One region of the Ruegeria sp. BF10 genome, then DNA from elsewhere that is predicted to be linked to it. Evidence: riboswitches for the same ligand, from Rfam matches in the RefSeq annotation. Region 1 holds a riboswitch; each other region holds the start of a gene.
The links. A riboswitch is a leader RNA that binds a small molecule or an ion and turns the genes downstream of it on or off. The one in region 1 is predicted to bind cobalamin.
Positions count from the first base shown of each region.

Region 2: it holds a riboswitch for cobalamin, as region 1 does, so the genes downstream of both, ACR0DJ_RS17090 (hypothetical protein) here and ACR0DJ_RS19530 (hypothetical protein) in region 1, are expected to answer to the same signal.
Region 3: it holds a riboswitch for cobalamin, as region 1 does, so the genes downstream of both, ACR0DJ_RS10850 (DUF1636 family protein) here and ACR0DJ_RS19530 (hypothetical protein) in region 1, are expected to answer to the same signal.
Region 4: it holds a riboswitch for cobalamin, as region 1 does, so the genes downstream of both, ACR0DJ_RS09525 (DUF1636 family protein) here and ACR0DJ_RS19530 (hypothetical protein) in region 1, are expected to answer to the same signal.

Region 1 is NZ_JBQFTR010000009.1:8,554-12,274, forward strand. It holds gene ACR0DJ_RS19520 (DNA polymerase III subunit gamma/tau) at 1-922, opposite strand, end outside; gene ACR0DJ_RS19525 (protein-tyrosine phosphatase family protein) at 1,093-1,605, shown strand; gene ACR0DJ_RS19530 (hypothetical protein) at 1,597-2,004, opposite strand; cobalamin riboswitch at 2,096-2,317, opposite strand; gene ACR0DJ_RS19535 (alpha/beta hydrolase family protein) at 2,388-3,308, shown strand; gene rsgA (ribosome small subunit-dependent GTPase A) at 3,348-3,721, opposite strand, start outside.
Region 2 is NZ_JBQFTR010000005.1:48,414-52,134, reverse strand. It holds gene ACR0DJ_RS17110 (DUF3833 family protein) at 1-95, shown strand, start outside; gene ACR0DJ_RS17105 (hypothetical protein) at 125-349, opposite strand; gene ACR0DJ_RS17100 (hypothetical protein) at 464-832, shown strand; cobalamin riboswitch at 876-1,079, shown strand; partial or broken gene ACR0DJ_RS17095 (IS3 family transposase) at 1,097-1,246, opposite strand; gene ACR0DJ_RS17090 (hypothetical protein) at 1,338-1,634, shown strand; gene ACR0DJ_RS17085 (mechanosensitive ion channel family protein) at 1,990-2,925, opposite strand; gene ACR0DJ_RS17080 (response regulator) at 2,981-3,721, opposite strand, start outside.
Region 3 is NZ_JBQFTR010000002.1:232,314-236,034, forward strand. It holds gene ACR0DJ_RS10840 (carbohydrate kinase family protein) at 1-763, shown strand, start outside; gene ACR0DJ_RS10845 (D-lyxose/D-mannose family sugar isomerase) at 780-1,445, shown strand; cobalamin riboswitch at 1,545-1,741, shown strand; gene ACR0DJ_RS10850 (DUF1636 family protein) at 1,839-2,195, shown strand; gene ACR0DJ_RS10855 (ABC transporter ATP-binding protein) at 2,192-2,965, shown strand; gene ACR0DJ_RS10860 (ABC transporter substrate-binding protein) at 2,982-3,721, shown strand, end outside.
Region 4 is NZ_JBQFTR010000001.1:1,889,412-1,893,132, forward strand. It holds gene ACR0DJ_RS09520 (SLC13 family permease) at 1-1,004, shown strand, start outside; cobalamin riboswitch at 1,231-1,437, shown strand; gene ACR0DJ_RS09525 (DUF1636 family protein) at 1,530-1,904, shown strand; gene cobW (cobalamin biosynthesis protein CobW) at 1,906-2,961, shown strand; gene cobN (cobaltochelatase subunit CobN) at 2,967-3,721, shown strand, end outside.

The sequences.
Region 1 (3,721 bases):
TCTTCACGACGGACACCCAATGCGTGATTTCGGCCAGATCGCGCAGCACCGCCAGCGGGTCCGCGCCTTCGGCGTATTGGCCGCTCAACTCGGTAAGTGCTCCGGCGGCATCGCCGCGCAGGATCATATCCATAAGGTCCATAACCCGGCCACGGTCTGCCAGTCCAAGCATTGCACGAACCTGATCGGCGGTCGTCTCGCCAGCCCCGTGCGAAATCGCCTGATCCAGCAACGAGGTCGCGTCCCGGGCCGATCCTTCCGCTGCTCGGGTGATCAGCGCCAGCGCGTCTTCGGCGATCCGGGCGTTTTCCGATTCGGCGATCTTGCGCAGAAGGCCAATCATGTCTTCGGGTTCAATCCGGCGCAGGTCGAAGCGCTGGCAGCGGGACAGCACAGTGACAGGCACTTTGCGGATTTCAGTGGTCGCGAAGATGAACTTCACATGCGCGGGCGGTTCTTCCAACGTCTTGAGCAGCGCGTTGAAGGCGCTGGTCGAGAGCATGTGGACCTCGTCGATGATATAAATCTTGTAACGCGCGCTGGCAGCGCGATAGCGCACGCTGTCGATGATCTCGCGGATATCGTTGACGCCTGTGCGGCTGGCGGCGTCCATCTCCATCACGTCGACATGGCGGCCTTCCATGATGGCGACACAATGTTCGCACTGACCGCAGGGTTCGGTTGTGGGGCCGCCGGTTCCGTCCGGACCGATGCAATTCATGCCCTTGGCGATGATCCTTGCGGTCGTGGTTTTGCCGGTGCCACGAATGCCAGTCATGATGAAGGCCTGCGCGATCCGATCGGCCGCGAACGCGTTTTTCAGGGTGCGCACCATGGCATCCTGACCCACCAGATCGGCAAAGGTTTCCGGGCGATATTTGCGGGCGAGAACCTGATAGGCGGGGCTGGAGCTGTCTGTCATGTCTTCTCGTTGGGATTCGGGGCTTGGGCACAGCGTAGTGGCCACCGTTGCCCGCGTCCACAGCGTGGTGTGATGATTTTTGTTTTAGAAACGAGTCGCTTTCGCACTAAACTGCGTTAGCAGATTTAATGACTCATTTTGTAAAGAGTTCTTTGGGGAGGACACGTTTCATGTCGCAGTTGGTGATCTACGCCCTGCAAGTCGGTGGCGGAACGCTTGCACTGACCTCGATGCCCGGACGTGGCGGGGATTATTTCAGCGATCTGGATATGATCGCAGGCTGGCAGCCGGGGCTTGTTGTATCCATGACAACGGATGTCGAGATGCTTCAGGATGGGGCGAAGGATTTCGGCAGCGACATTCAAAGCCGCGCCAGCAGATGGGTTCACCTGCCGATCGAAGATTTCGGAGCGCCGACACAGGCGATTGATGACGCGTGGCCGTCCGTCAGCGCCGCAGCCCGACACGCGCTGTCAGGAGGAGGTCGCGTTTTGGTGCATTGCCGTGGGGGCTGTGGCAGGTCAGGTATGGTTGTTCTGCGGCTGATGATTGAATGCGGCGAACGCGCGGACACAGCGCTGGAACGATTGCGGGCGGTGCGCCCCTGCGCCGTCGAAACGGATGCGCAACTGGCCTGGGCCTCGCAGCGTGCGCAGGCACAGGTCAGTCTGGACTCAGATTGAAATCTGCGCGGGCGCGCAAACAGGTTTTCGCGGCCGGATCGTGGAAACTTCGATCATCGCGCAGGGTGGGGTTTGCACGACGCCGGATGGCATCGCACTGACCGTGTTTCCGAAGACCAATTCGGCATAGAGGTTCAGGGGCTCAATTGCGGCTTCGGGCTGCGTGCCGCAAAAGACACGAATGCTGTCTGATTGCGCCCTGAAAACTGCGTGACATCCGTCGGTGCAATGTGACAGCTCGCTGCTGCCCTCAATCTCGAAATCATCACTTGTGGCCGAGGTCGCCTGGGTCATGGCTTCGGATATCGAGCGCGCCAGCCGCGCCAAAGCGGGGCAGGTTTTGCCCGTCCGCTGACATACTGTTGCACTGAATTCATGCGTTTTTGTCTTCCAGATCATCCTGCGCCCTCCGCGCGTGGTGGACAGGATATTTGGGACAGGTGGGACAGCGTGATGCCGTCAGGACCTGCCCGGACACCCCGTCCGAGTTTCGGTTTCGTTTCCGATGGCAGGTCTCCTGACTTGCGGGTCATCGCTTTGCCGACCTTCCCAGCCTTTCGGGCCAGTGGTGTTTTGGCATCGCTTACCGCTTACAGTTGCGGGGGCAGTCGCGGATTTGGTTGTTGCCTGCATGACCAGACATTACCGCACCGTGTTCCCTTTTCATCCCGACCCCTTGTGGAGGCCGGAAACCATCACACAACCGCTAGCGTTTGAGCACGCATCGAGTCAAGCCGATCTTTTGGCCGGACGCTTGGTCATGCTGGATACGATGTAGGTTCATGCATAGTGTCGAGGGTGTCGAGGTTCGGAAACCGGATTTACCAAGCGAAAAGCCAGAGATCATGTTGGATACAGAGCAAACGGTATTGACCGAGGAGTTTCGCTTTCCTTCCGGGCAGAAAACACTGTCTGCCCGGTTGTATAGCCCGCTGACTTCGCCCGAAATCGTCGTCGTGCTGAACAGTGCAACGGGTGTGCCGCGTGATTATTACCGTCATTTCGCACGATGGCTTGCCGCTGAGAAGGGTATGGCCTGCCTGACCTATGACTATCGGGATTATGGGCATTCCTTGACCGGCCGCCTGAAAGACTCGCGTGCGACCATGGCGGATTGGGCCTTGATCGACATGCCCGCGGCACGGGCGGAAATGCGTCGGCGATACCCGAATGCGAAACACTGGACCATCGGCCATTCCGTCGGCGCGATGTTGGGGCCTGTGCAACCGGATATCGATCTGATTGACCGGATGATCTGTGTGTGTTCGGGGCTTGTGACCCTGAGCGACCATCCGTGGCCCTATCGGGGTTTGGCGGGGTTGTTCTGGTACGGCCATGCTCCGCTTTTGGCCCGAGCCCTTGGCTACCTTCCCGGAAAGGCGATCGGGTTTGGCTCGGACCTGCCGGCATCGGTCTATTGGCAGTGGCGCAAATGGTGTACCGCGCCTTTGAATTATGTGCCTGAAATCGGGCATGAGTTACCTGCGGCGCAGTGGAAGGATTCTGGAACGCCCGTGGATTTGTTCACCTTCGAGGACGACCAGATGGTGCCGCCGGAAGCGGTTTGGCGGCTTGCGGACCTTTACGGCCCCGATGCCAACCGTCACCTGCTGAGCCCCGCCGATTTCGGGTTGCCTGAGGTTGGACATATCGGAGCATTTGCCCGGCGCAACGCAGCGGTTTGGCCGCGACTGATCGCCTGACCAGACGCGGCGCAGGACGGGCCGGGCACCGTCCTGCCATCACCGGTTACGAAGCTTCTTTTCCTTCATGACGCCACGGACCATCTTGCCGAACGCTTTGTCCCGCGCCCGGGACTGCGCGACAGTTTCTGAGTTGCGCTGATCTTCGCGCCGAAGCTTGCGCCACCGGTCCAATCGAGCCGGGTCAAGCGTGCCGTGGCTGATCGCCTTTTGCACGGCACATCCGGGCTCGGAGCTGTGCTGGCAATCCGAAAAACGGCAGTCCCGGCTCAACGCGGCAAGGTCCGAGAAAACGTCGTCGATCCCGTCCTGAGCGTCCAGCAGGCGCAACGCGCGCATACCGGGTGTATCGATCAACCAGCCGCCGTTGCGCATCCGGTGCAGTGCCCGAGCGGTCGTCGTGTGCCGGCCCC
Region 2 (3,721 bases), on a different contig from region 1:
GGCTGCTGGATGACGACCGTCTGCTGAACCGCGCGTATGTCTCACGCTATGGCGTCCGTCTGGGTGAAGTCATCCTGTTCTTCGAGAAGAAATAGGGCCGCCAGGCCCGGTTTCATCACAACAGTCAGTAGAAAATAAACTCGTCCACCAATGCGGTCGTCGATCCCTTGACCTCTCCGGCCGTGTTCGCCCTTGGCCCGTCCGAGGCTGCGCCCTCGGCGCGTTCGCCGCATTCGATTTTCAAACGCGCGCGTTCTATCTGCCCCCAGAGGAAAAACAGACCATCCCGTTTTCCCATGAGGCGCGCAGGAACCCTTGCCCGCAAAACACCTGTTTTCGGTTTTGGCATCTGCTCTCTTACTGCCTCCGGTGTTTTCCACCATTGTCGGAAAACGTAATGGTTTTTCCGAAAAAAGACAATTTTTTATGGACAAAATGAGGTTTTCTACCATCCGTTGACAGGATGGGCTGGCAACTCTCGCATGACGGATATTCGCCGTCTTTACCTGCCTCATGGCAAGCCAGCACCATCCCGCACGGATCAACGTCACCCAAACGGGCATTGCTGCAAACCGCTTTCCTTTGGCCTGACACTCTCTTTCCCAGCCAAGGTCAGGCGACGCGCAACGTTTCGTTTCTGATCACAGCGACCAGGCCGTCGCCGTCGCGGTTGGGGGTCAGTTTGACGGCGTGGATGTCAGACGTGGCCGCATACACCGCAAGGCCATTGGACCCGCAGAACGCCGTGCTTGCGGGCCTGCCACGCCCCTCAGCCAAGGACCGTGATCCCGGTGCTGTCCACTTTGCCGGAATGTTTCCATGTCTGTTTTGAAACCGGAAATGCCGCCAGCATTTCAGCGCCCAAGCGGGTAAAAAGTACGCTGCCATCGTGAGGTGCCGCTGTTTGATTCTCAGGCAGCGGAGAATTGGGAAGCCGGTGGAATTCCGGCACTGCCCCCGCAACGGTAAGGAAGGTCAGGTTCGACAATCAACCACTGGGACGAGGATCCCGGGAAGGTGTCGCAACCGGGTGCAAGCCCCTTTCAAGTCCGGAAACCAGCCTTGCAGATATGTCAAACCGCGGGTGGCGGTGGGGGCACGGGTTTCGGACGTGGTCCTCGCCCTTGAGGCCGTCCAGCACGATCCTGGTCTTCTCTTCGGCCGAATACTGTTTGCGTGTGGCACGGCGGATGTCATTGACAACCTTCTCGCCGTGGCTCTTGCGTGTTCCGGGTTTCTGTCTCATCTCCACTCCTTGGTGGGTACGATGTGCCAGAAACCCTCTCTTATCAAATCGACTTAAACTGTCCCATTGGCGCTGACGTCACACAAGCAGGGTGGAAAAACCGGAAAAGGACGCAGGAAACCAGTTCAAAGTCGTCGTCACTCCGGGCGAGTTCTTTGACAAGCACGGGAGCCCGATTTCGACCGAAAACGGCTGCCCCCCCAATCTAAAAGAGGACGTTCATCGTGCCATAGTGAGCGTTTCGGATTCAGAGGAAGCTGTCACTTTGCAACGGAGACAAGACGAGTCGGGCGCTGAGTTCATGCGTCGCTTCGACCAGACAGGCATCGAGATAGGTAAGAAGGTTGGCACGACCCTTTGCCTGCCCTGGGATGCCAAGTGGACTTAATTGCATGTTTGAGCTTCGAGCCAGCCGGAGTCTGAGCGTGAAATGACTGAGTAGGATCATATTGACCAGCGCTGGGCCTACCAAGACAGGTACTGCCGCTCAGGTTCTAGCCCAAGGATTACTATTCGTGACAATCTCCTCTGGCTTGTGTCTCTTCGTTGCCATGCTGATCTTCGGTTTTCCCAAGCATAATGGCGGACCACTTCATTGGGAGAGGATCAGGCCAACTCATTTTGGCGTTTCAGTCGCGGCAATCATTTTAGCGACCCAGCCCGATGACCGCACCTCCGTTGCTCAAACCCCTAATTTTGTCTGAAGAGTGCTGGCTTCAGGCATCTGGGGTCAACAGTCAAGGTTACTCTGCCGCGATCGCTTTTTCTCGCTGAGTCTTTTCGCCTTCAATCAACAGAGTGCGGGTCGGAAACGGAATATTGATATCCGCTTCGTCCAACGCCTCTTTGACTTTGCGCTTCATGTCTGCCTGGTATTGGAAGTAGTCCGAAGACTTGCACCAGACGCGGACAAGAAAATCGACGCTGCTGCTGCCAAGATTGTTCACCTGGATGAACGGTTCGGGGTCAGCCAGCGAACGGGCGTCCGACATGATCGTCTCGCGAATGACGCGCTCGGCCTCCGCCAAGTTGACGCCGTATCCAACGCCAAACGTCCACTCGGCACGACGGGTCTCGTAGACGGAATAGTTCTTGATGGTGTTTCCCCACACCTCGGCGTTGGGAACGATAACCTTGACGTTCCCCATATCCGCAATTTCGGTGTAGTTCAGGGTGATATCTTTTACAGTTCCGAGCACCCCATTCACGTCGACGAAATCGCCGATCTTGAGCGGCCGGAACAGGATGATCATCACGCCGGCTGCAACGTTGGACAATGTGCCTTGCAACGCAAGACCAATGGCCAAACCGGCGGCACCGATCAGCGCGATGATCGACGTCGTCTGCACCCCGAACGTGTTCAGAATGAACAGCCCGGTAAACGCCAGGATCGTATAGCGCGCCAGATTGCCAAGAAAGTTGAACAACGTATCGTCCAGGCGTTCCGATTTTTCACCGACGCCCCGGATCTTCCGGCTGACATATCTTGAAATCACAAGCCCAAGCACCAACAGGATCAGCGCGGCGATCGTGTTCGCGACAAGGCCAAGAAGGGCCTCGAGCGTCAGCAGGTCGCTCAGCGATTTCCCGTCATACAGCTCGGTATTCAGAACTTGCGACAGTTCGGCCCAAACGGTGTTCGTCACGTTCTCTGCGGTCTGTGCAATCTCGTTTTCCATGGTGTTCCTCGTGTTTCATCGCCTGAGTTTTTTCTTGCAGCGCGGTCCTGCCGGGTCAGACCTCGATCACGGCGCTAGAGGCAAAGAACATGGCCTGGCTGACGGCCGATTTGACCTGTTCTTCGGTGTAGGGTTTGGAAATCAGAAAGGCGGGTTCGGGGCCTTTGCCTGTCAGAAGGCGCTCGGGGAATGCGGTGATGAAAATGACGGGGCAATCGCCGTGCTGGGCAATGATGCGGTTCACCGCATCGATTCCGCTAGATTTGTCCGCCAGCTGAATGTCCGACAGGATCAGGTCGAACGGCTCGCGCTTGGCCAGGTCAATGGCGGCGGTCTCGGTGCGTGCGACCCCGATGACCTGGTGGCCCAGGTCGGCCACCATCGTCTCAAGATCCATCGCGATGATTGCTTCGTCTTCGATGATCAAAATGCGGCCAGAAGTGTGGCGAGCCATTTCCTCGTAGGCGATATCGATCAGCTTCTGAGCCTCGGCGGGTTCTATCTGCATAATTGCGGCGATATCGCTGACCGAGAACTCTTCGACCGTCCGTAGCAGCAAGGCCTCGCGCGTGTTCGGCGTCAGGCGTGCCAGCTGGGCGTGGGCGCGCGATTGGATGTCAAAACTGCCGCCATCAGCGTCAACGGGCATTCCCGACGTTGACCATATACCGTGAAAAACACGAAACAACGCGACCCGCGGCGCGAGATCGGCATCGAACTGGGCGGGATCTGCCAATATCGCCTCAAGCGATGCTGCGGCGTAGGCGTCGCCACTGTCCTGTGAACCGGTGAGGGC
Region 3 (3,721 bases), on a different contig from region 1:
CATGTTCGGCCAGCAATTGATCGATGCGCTGAAAGCCAGTCATGTGGACACGACACATGTGATCATCTCGGACCGTCCTACCACGCTTGCCTTTGTGCAACTTTCGGAAGGGCACGCGACTTACAGCTTTGTTGATGAAAACACCGCGGGCCGGATGTTGCTGCCCGAAGACATGCCCGATCAGCTTCCTGCTGTCTCTGCCCTGTATCTCGGCGGAATCAGCCTTGCGTGTGAACCTTGCGCAGATGCTTATGCCGCCCTCCTGGACCGCCACGGTTCCGACCGGGCGGTGATGCTGGATCCGAATATCCGCCCGGGTTTCATCAAGGATCAAACCCGGTTCAGAGCGCGTTTGAACCGCATGATCTCACAAGCGGATATCGTCAAGGTTTCAGACGAGGACCTGGACTGGATCATTCCGGGCGCTGAATCCGAAGCCGCGAAGGCGTCTGTGCTGTTGCAGGCGGGTCCTTCCGTTGTCATCTTCACGCGTGGCAGCGACGGGGCGCACGGCTATCTGGCGGATGGTTCCGAAGTCTCGGTTCCTGTGAAGCCCGTTGAAGTGGTCGACACGATCGGCGCAGGTGACACGTTCAACGCCGGCGTCCTGACCGGTCTCAGCCGTGCAGGGCATCTGACCAAATCAGGTCTGCGCGGATTGACGGCTGAAAGCCTGCAAGCAGCCATGGAGCTGGGCGCTGACGTGGCGGCCGTGACCGTTTCCCGAGCCGGGGCGGAACCCCCCTGGGCGCACGAGCTTTGACCTGCGGGATGGCATGATGAAACGATCCGAAATCAACCGTATCAAGACCCAGGCACAAGCATTCATTCAGTCCTTCGGTGCCGTGTTGCCACCCTTTGCGGATTGGTCGCCCGAGAAAATGCGCAGCCCTCTGGCGGAAACGATCCGCGGCCGCGGGCTGGGATGGGACATAACCGATTACGCACAAGGCCGTTTCGACGAACTTGGACTGTTTCTGTTCACTCTGCGCAATGGCGAGGCGAAGGATCTGAAATCCGGGCGCGGGATGCTCTATGCGGAAAAACTACTGATCTCGAAAGACAATCAGCTTTCTCCGATGCACCGGCATATCGTCAAGGCAGAAGACATCATAAACCGGGGCGGCGGCGACCTCGTTCTGGAAATTCATGCGTCGGATCCAAACGGTGGCGTCGACCGCGACAATCCGGTGACGGTCCCAAGCGATGCCTGCCCTGTAACCTTGCAACCCGGAGAACACTTGCGGCTGAAGCCGGGCCAAAGCGTAACTTTGATGCCCGGCATCTGGCACGCTTTCTGGGCCGAGCGCGGCGATTGCCTTATTGGCGAGGTATCGACCGTGAATGACGACCGTACGGACAATGTGTTCGAAGAGCCGATCCCACGGTTTTCGAAGGTCGAGGAAGATACCGATCCGGATTTTCTTCTTGTATCAGACTATTGACACCGTTCGGTCCGGGCTGGCGCAGCAGGATCGCTGGCTCAACTGTTGCAATTCCATCCACCACCCTTTCGCCTGCCGCTTGACAAGTCTGGCATAGCCGGACTAGCTGAGCGGGATGGTTCCGTAAGGGATGAAAATGGGAACACGGTGCGGCGCTGGAATGTGCCAAGTCCGTGACTGCCCCCGCAACTGTAAGCGGAGAGCGACGCCACTTCACCACTGACCCGTATGGGTTGGGAAGGTGGGCCGAGCCTTGACCCGCAAGTCAGGAGACCTGCCATCGCATGGTAACCAACCCGGGGCGGGGCGTCCCCGAAGGAGGCTTGATGGCGCGTTTGCGTAATATCTGGGTATGTGCCCTCTGTCTGCATCTGGCAAACGACGGAGACGGCAATGACCTGCTATTCTGATCACTACGTTCTGATCTGTTCAACATGTCAGGGGACGATGCCTGCCGAGGCTGCGCAAGACGCGCTGGATGCTCAGTTGCCTGACGGTTTTGAAACCCGAATGGTGGCCTGCATGGCAGGTTGTGAGCGGGCCATGACCGTCGGATTTCAGGCCGCAGGCAAAGCGCAGTACCTGTTCGGCGACATTAAGACATCACACGACCTGGATGCCCTGGTCGAATTCGCGACCCAGTTTGGCGACAGCGACGATGGCTGGACCAGCGCTTCGGACCGCCCCCCTGCCCTTTTCGCAAAGACCCTGTCGCGAATACCCGCTTTGCCAACCCGGGGGACATCATGAGCTTTCTGGTTGCCGAGGATCTGGAGTACTACGCGCTCAATGGTGATATCCTGTTGCAGGATGTATCCTTTCGTCTGGAAGAAGGATCAATTCTGGCAATTGCCGGGCCGAACGGCGCCGGTAAGACCACTCTGTTGAAACTGCTGTGCGGGATTGAACGGATTGCCTTGGGTGATGTTTGGATAGAAGGCCAAAGCCTTCGTACCCTGTCCGCCCGCCAACGCGCCCGCTCCATTGCTGTGGTCGGACAGCAGGAAATGCCCGACGGACGGATGCGCCTGCAAGACTACGTTGCGCTGGGACAAATCCCGATTCAGGGCGAACGTTCGGTGGCTCAGCACAAGGCTGATCTTGAACGGGTGCTGACGACGACCGAACTGTCGCATTTTGCCAACAAAACGATGGGTCAACTGTCGGGCGGAGAACGTCAGCGCGCACATATCGCGCGCGCGCTGGCCCAGAATCCGTCGTTGCTGTTTCTGGACGAGCCAACCAACCATCTGGACCCCGATGCCAAGGGGCACATGCTGTCTCTGGTCGCTGATCTGGGGGTAACGGTCGTCATGATCGTCCATGATCTGGTCATGATCCCGGAATTCGCCAGCCATGTGGCGTTGATGAAAGCCACGCGTCTGACAGGGTTCGGGCCTGTTGGCGAAGTTCTGACCCCAGACCGGGTACGTGAGACATTCGGCGTGGATTATCTGTGCTTTCAGCACGAAGGCCGCATGATCCCCGCACTGGATATCCGAAAACGGAAATTGTCATAATAACAGGAGCTTACATATGATGCAGAAACTCTGGCCGGTGGTCGTCTTCGCTGGCTTGGCAGGTGGCGCGGCAGCAGAGGGCGTCACCGTGGACAATTGCGGCGAACCGCTGGCTTTTGACTCGGCGCCGGAACGTCTGGTCGTGCATGACATGAACATGACGGATATGGCCTTTGCGCTCGGCCTTCAGGACAAGATCGTGGGGCTTACCGGAATTACCGGCTGGTACAAAACAAGCCCTGATTTTGATGCTCAGCGTGGCGATATCCCAGAGCTTGCCCCCAAATACCCGACCATTGAAAACCTTGTGGCCGTCGAACCCGATCTGTTTTTTGCCGGTTGGTACTATGGCATGAAACCCGGCGGTGACGTCACGCCCGACACGCTGGAACCCTTTGGTATCAAGACCATGATTCTGTCGGAAAGCTGCGTGCATCTGGACAAGGATCGCCCCGAGGCCAGCATGAACCTGTTGTTTGATGACGTTCTGCGTCTGGGCACGGTCATGCAGGTCGAGGACAAGGCCGAGGCGCTGGTTGCCCGCTGGAAGGACCAACTGTCCGCCATCGAAGCAAAAACAGCCGATCTGGCAAAGCCCCGCGTGTTCCTGCTGGACGGGCCGGCCGATGCTCCGTTTACCGCCGGCAAGTTCGCCATTCCCGATGCAATGATCGCAGCCGCGGGTGGCGAGAACGTGACGCATGATCTGGATACCAGCTGGGGTCGCACGTCGTGGGAGGCCGTCGCCGCGGCTAA
Region 4 (3,721 bases), on a different contig from region 1:
CGGAAATTGCAGCGCCGTGTCGGCTGGCCATCGTCGGCCGCCGTTGGGAGGTCGAGAAATTCGCCGAGAAATACGGGCTGACCGTTCTTCCCGACTTGGACGTTTTCGTCGAAGAGTTCGCCCCAACCAATGCAGGCGTGGCCGAGGTGGTCATCACGCCCGACAGCAAGCTGATCGGCAAATGCCCCCGCGAGCTTTTGTTTCGCAAGACCTACGGGATGTCGCTGCTGGCCATTCACCGCGGCGAAGAGACGCTGAGCCATGTCGAGACCGAGGATCACGAATCCACTCAGATCGGGCTCGAAAAGTTTCAGGCGGGCGACATGCTCGTGGCGCATACCAGATGGGACAACCTGATGCGGATCAAACGAGATCCGGATTTCGTCGTTGTGACAACGGACTTTCCACAGGACGAGCTGAGGCCGCAAAAAGTCGGCTGGGCCCTGGCATTTTTCGCCATTTCGCTGTCGTTGATCCTGTTCACGGATGTCCGACTTTCGCTCTGCCTTCTTACCGGAGCGGTGGGCATGATGTTGACCCGTGTGCTCAGCGTGGATGAGGCATACCGCGCGGTCGGCTGGAACACCGTTTTCCTGCTCGCCTGCCTCATACCGTTGGGACAAGCCGTACAGAACACAGGCACCGCTGCGTGGATCGCCCAGCAGATCATGATAATTCTGGACGGCTGGCCGCTATGGTCGCTGCAAACCGGCATCGCCATTCTGGCGACGGCCTTTTCTTTGGTCATGTCAAATGTGGGGGCCACGGTTCTGCTGGTGCCTCTGGCGGTATCGATTGCGATAGCGGCTGGCGGGAATCCGGCCGTCTTTGCCCTGACCGTCGCCATTTCAACATCGAACAGCTTCATCATCCCAACCCATCAGGTAAATGCCTTGATCATGGGGCCGGCAGGATACAAGGTGATGGATTTCGTGCGGTCCGGAGGGATCATGACTGTGCTGTTTCTGGTCGTCTCGCTGCTCATGATCAACGTCATTTATTAGCGCGAGAGGATCCGGGGTATTCGGTGGTCTTTTCCCATCATCGGGACAGGTTCCCTTGAGCCACCCGCTCACCACAGTGTACGACCCTGGCAGAGATACCGTTGGTCTCTGGGCCCATCTCAGGCTGAACCCCGCACGACATGCCGCCCATCGACGCCCACAGGTCGCTTTCTACTCCTCTGCATCATTGTTGCGCGCGACTCGCTTGACAAGCAGGCCAGCGGTGCCGCATGTCCCTTTCGTTGGTGTCGGTGACAGCCGATGAAAAGGGAATGCGTCAACGGTCATGCCGCCAAACGCAGCCGCCCCCGCGACCGTGAACGGAGAGGATGCCCAATGCCACTGGCCCAAAGGCCGGGAAGGCGGGACATCCGACAGAGGCCCGCCTCTGGCATCCGCAAGCCGGGAGACCTGCCAACAACCGAAGTTGAAACCGGGCGGGGTGTTCCGGTGTCGGGTCCGTGACCAATCGTGGCCCGCATGAAACCCCGTCCCCCGCGAAGAGGATTTGGGGGGATGAGAGACATGACCGAGACCACACCAGTCGAGTTGCTGGTCTGTACCACCTGCCGTCGCGGCCTGCCTGTCGAAGATGACGCGCAACGCCCGGGCGCTTTGTTGCACAAGGCCCTGGAACAGGCGGACCTGCCCGACGGTGTCACCCTGAAAGCCGTTGAATGCCTTTCAAACTGCGATCAAGGCTGTTCGATCGTATTGCGCGGCGGGCCGGGCCGTTGGACCTTCGTGTACGAAAACCTGAGCGAAACAGATCATGTCGACGTCATTGTCGACGGTGCGACCAAGTATCTGGCCACTGAAGATGGCTTGGTGAAATGGCGCGAACGCCCCGAACATTTTCGCAAGAACTGTGCCTCGCGCATTCCCCCGATTGGAGCCTGACATGTCGAACCTCGAAAAACTCCCCGTCACAGTGATCACCGGCTTTCTCGGCTCGGGCAAAACCACTTTGGTGCGTCACCTGATGCAGAACCCGCAGGGCAAGCGCCTTGCTGTCGTGGTCAACGAGTTCGGCGATGTGGGCGTCGATGGCGACATCCTGAAATCCTGCGCCATCCCGGATTGCCCGGCGGAAAACATCATGGAACTGGCCAATGGCTGCATCTGCTGCACCGTGGCAGATGACTTCATTCCCACCATCGAGGCCCTGATGGCGCTGGAGCCGCGACCGGATCACATCCTGATCGAAACCTCGGGACTGGCGCTTCCCAAACCGTTGCTCAAGGCGTTCGACTGGCCCGATATCCGTTCCAAGATCACCGTGGACGGCGTTATTGCTCTGGCCGATGCCGAGGCCGTGGCCGCCGGTCGTTTCGCGCCCAATGTCGAAGCGGTGGACGCCCAGCGCATGGCCGATGACTCGATCGACCACGAAACGCCCCTGTCCGAAGTGTTCGAGGATCAGATCTCGTGCGCCGACATCATCCTGCTGACCAAGCCCGACCTCGCCGGCCCCGAAGGCGTGGCGAAGGCGCGCGAGATCATCGCCGCCGTGGCGCCGCGCCCCCTGCCCGTGGTCGAAGTGGCCGAAGGTGCCGTGGACGTTCGCGTCGTGTTGGGTCTGGAAGCCGCCGCCGAGGATGACATGGACGCCCGGCCCTCGCATCACGACGGCCACCATGATCACGAGCATGACGATTTCGAAAGCATCATCGTCGAGTTGCCCGAGCAAGCCGATCCGACCCAACTGGTGGCCAATATCGAGCGTCTGGCGAATGAGCTGAACATCCTGCGGGTCAAAGGGTATGCTGCCGTTCAGGGCAAACCCATGCGCCTGCTGGTTCAGGCGGTCGGTGCACGGGTACGGCACCAGTATGACCGTCCGTGGGAACCCGGCGAAGAACGCCGTTCGCGTCTGGTCGTCATCGCCGAGCATGACGATATCAAAGAAGCGGAAATCCGCGAAATCCTCGTGGGTGTGCGTGAGGCTGCCGAGTAAGACCCATGCACATCGTCTTCCGCGAAAGCCACGGGCTCGAGGAAACCGAGACCCCGACCGATCTGGGCCAGAGCCCGGCGGATCTGGTGGTGCTGTCCTTTTCGGACAGCGACCTGGGTGCTTTCGCGGCGGGCTGGCATCGTGGTGGCGGGCCCGAGGGGCGGATGCCCTCGTTGCGGCTGGCCAACCTGACGGCGCTGAAACACCCCCTGTCGGTCGATACCTATGTCGAACAGACGTTGGAGGGCGCCAAGGGCATTCTGATCCGTCTGATCGGCGGGGTTCCCTACTGGTCCTACGGGTTGCAGCAGGTGCTGGCGCTGGCACAGGCCAAAGGCATCGCGCTGGCGGTGCTACCCGCCGACGGGCGCGAGGACACGCGGCTGGACGACTATTCCACCCTGCCCGTTTCCACCCTGCGGCGGCTGGCGCATCTGTGCGATACCGGCGGCGAGGTCGCGGCACAGGCGGCGCTGGCGCAGATGGCGCTGGCGGCGGGGCTTTATGCCGGGCCGGTGATGGGCGCCAAGACCTTGCCCGAATGTGGCGCGTGGTGTCCGGATCGGGGCGTAATCCCGGTGGAAACCGCGTTCGAAGGTAACGCCAAACGCATCCTTGTCACCTTCTACCGCGCTTACCTGACCTCGGCGGACACCGCCCCGATCGCGGCCCTGATCCGCAGCCTGCGCGCCCGTGGGTTCGAGGCGGTGGGCCTGTTTGCCCCGTCGCTCAAGGCGCCTGTAGCCGCCGACTGGTTGCG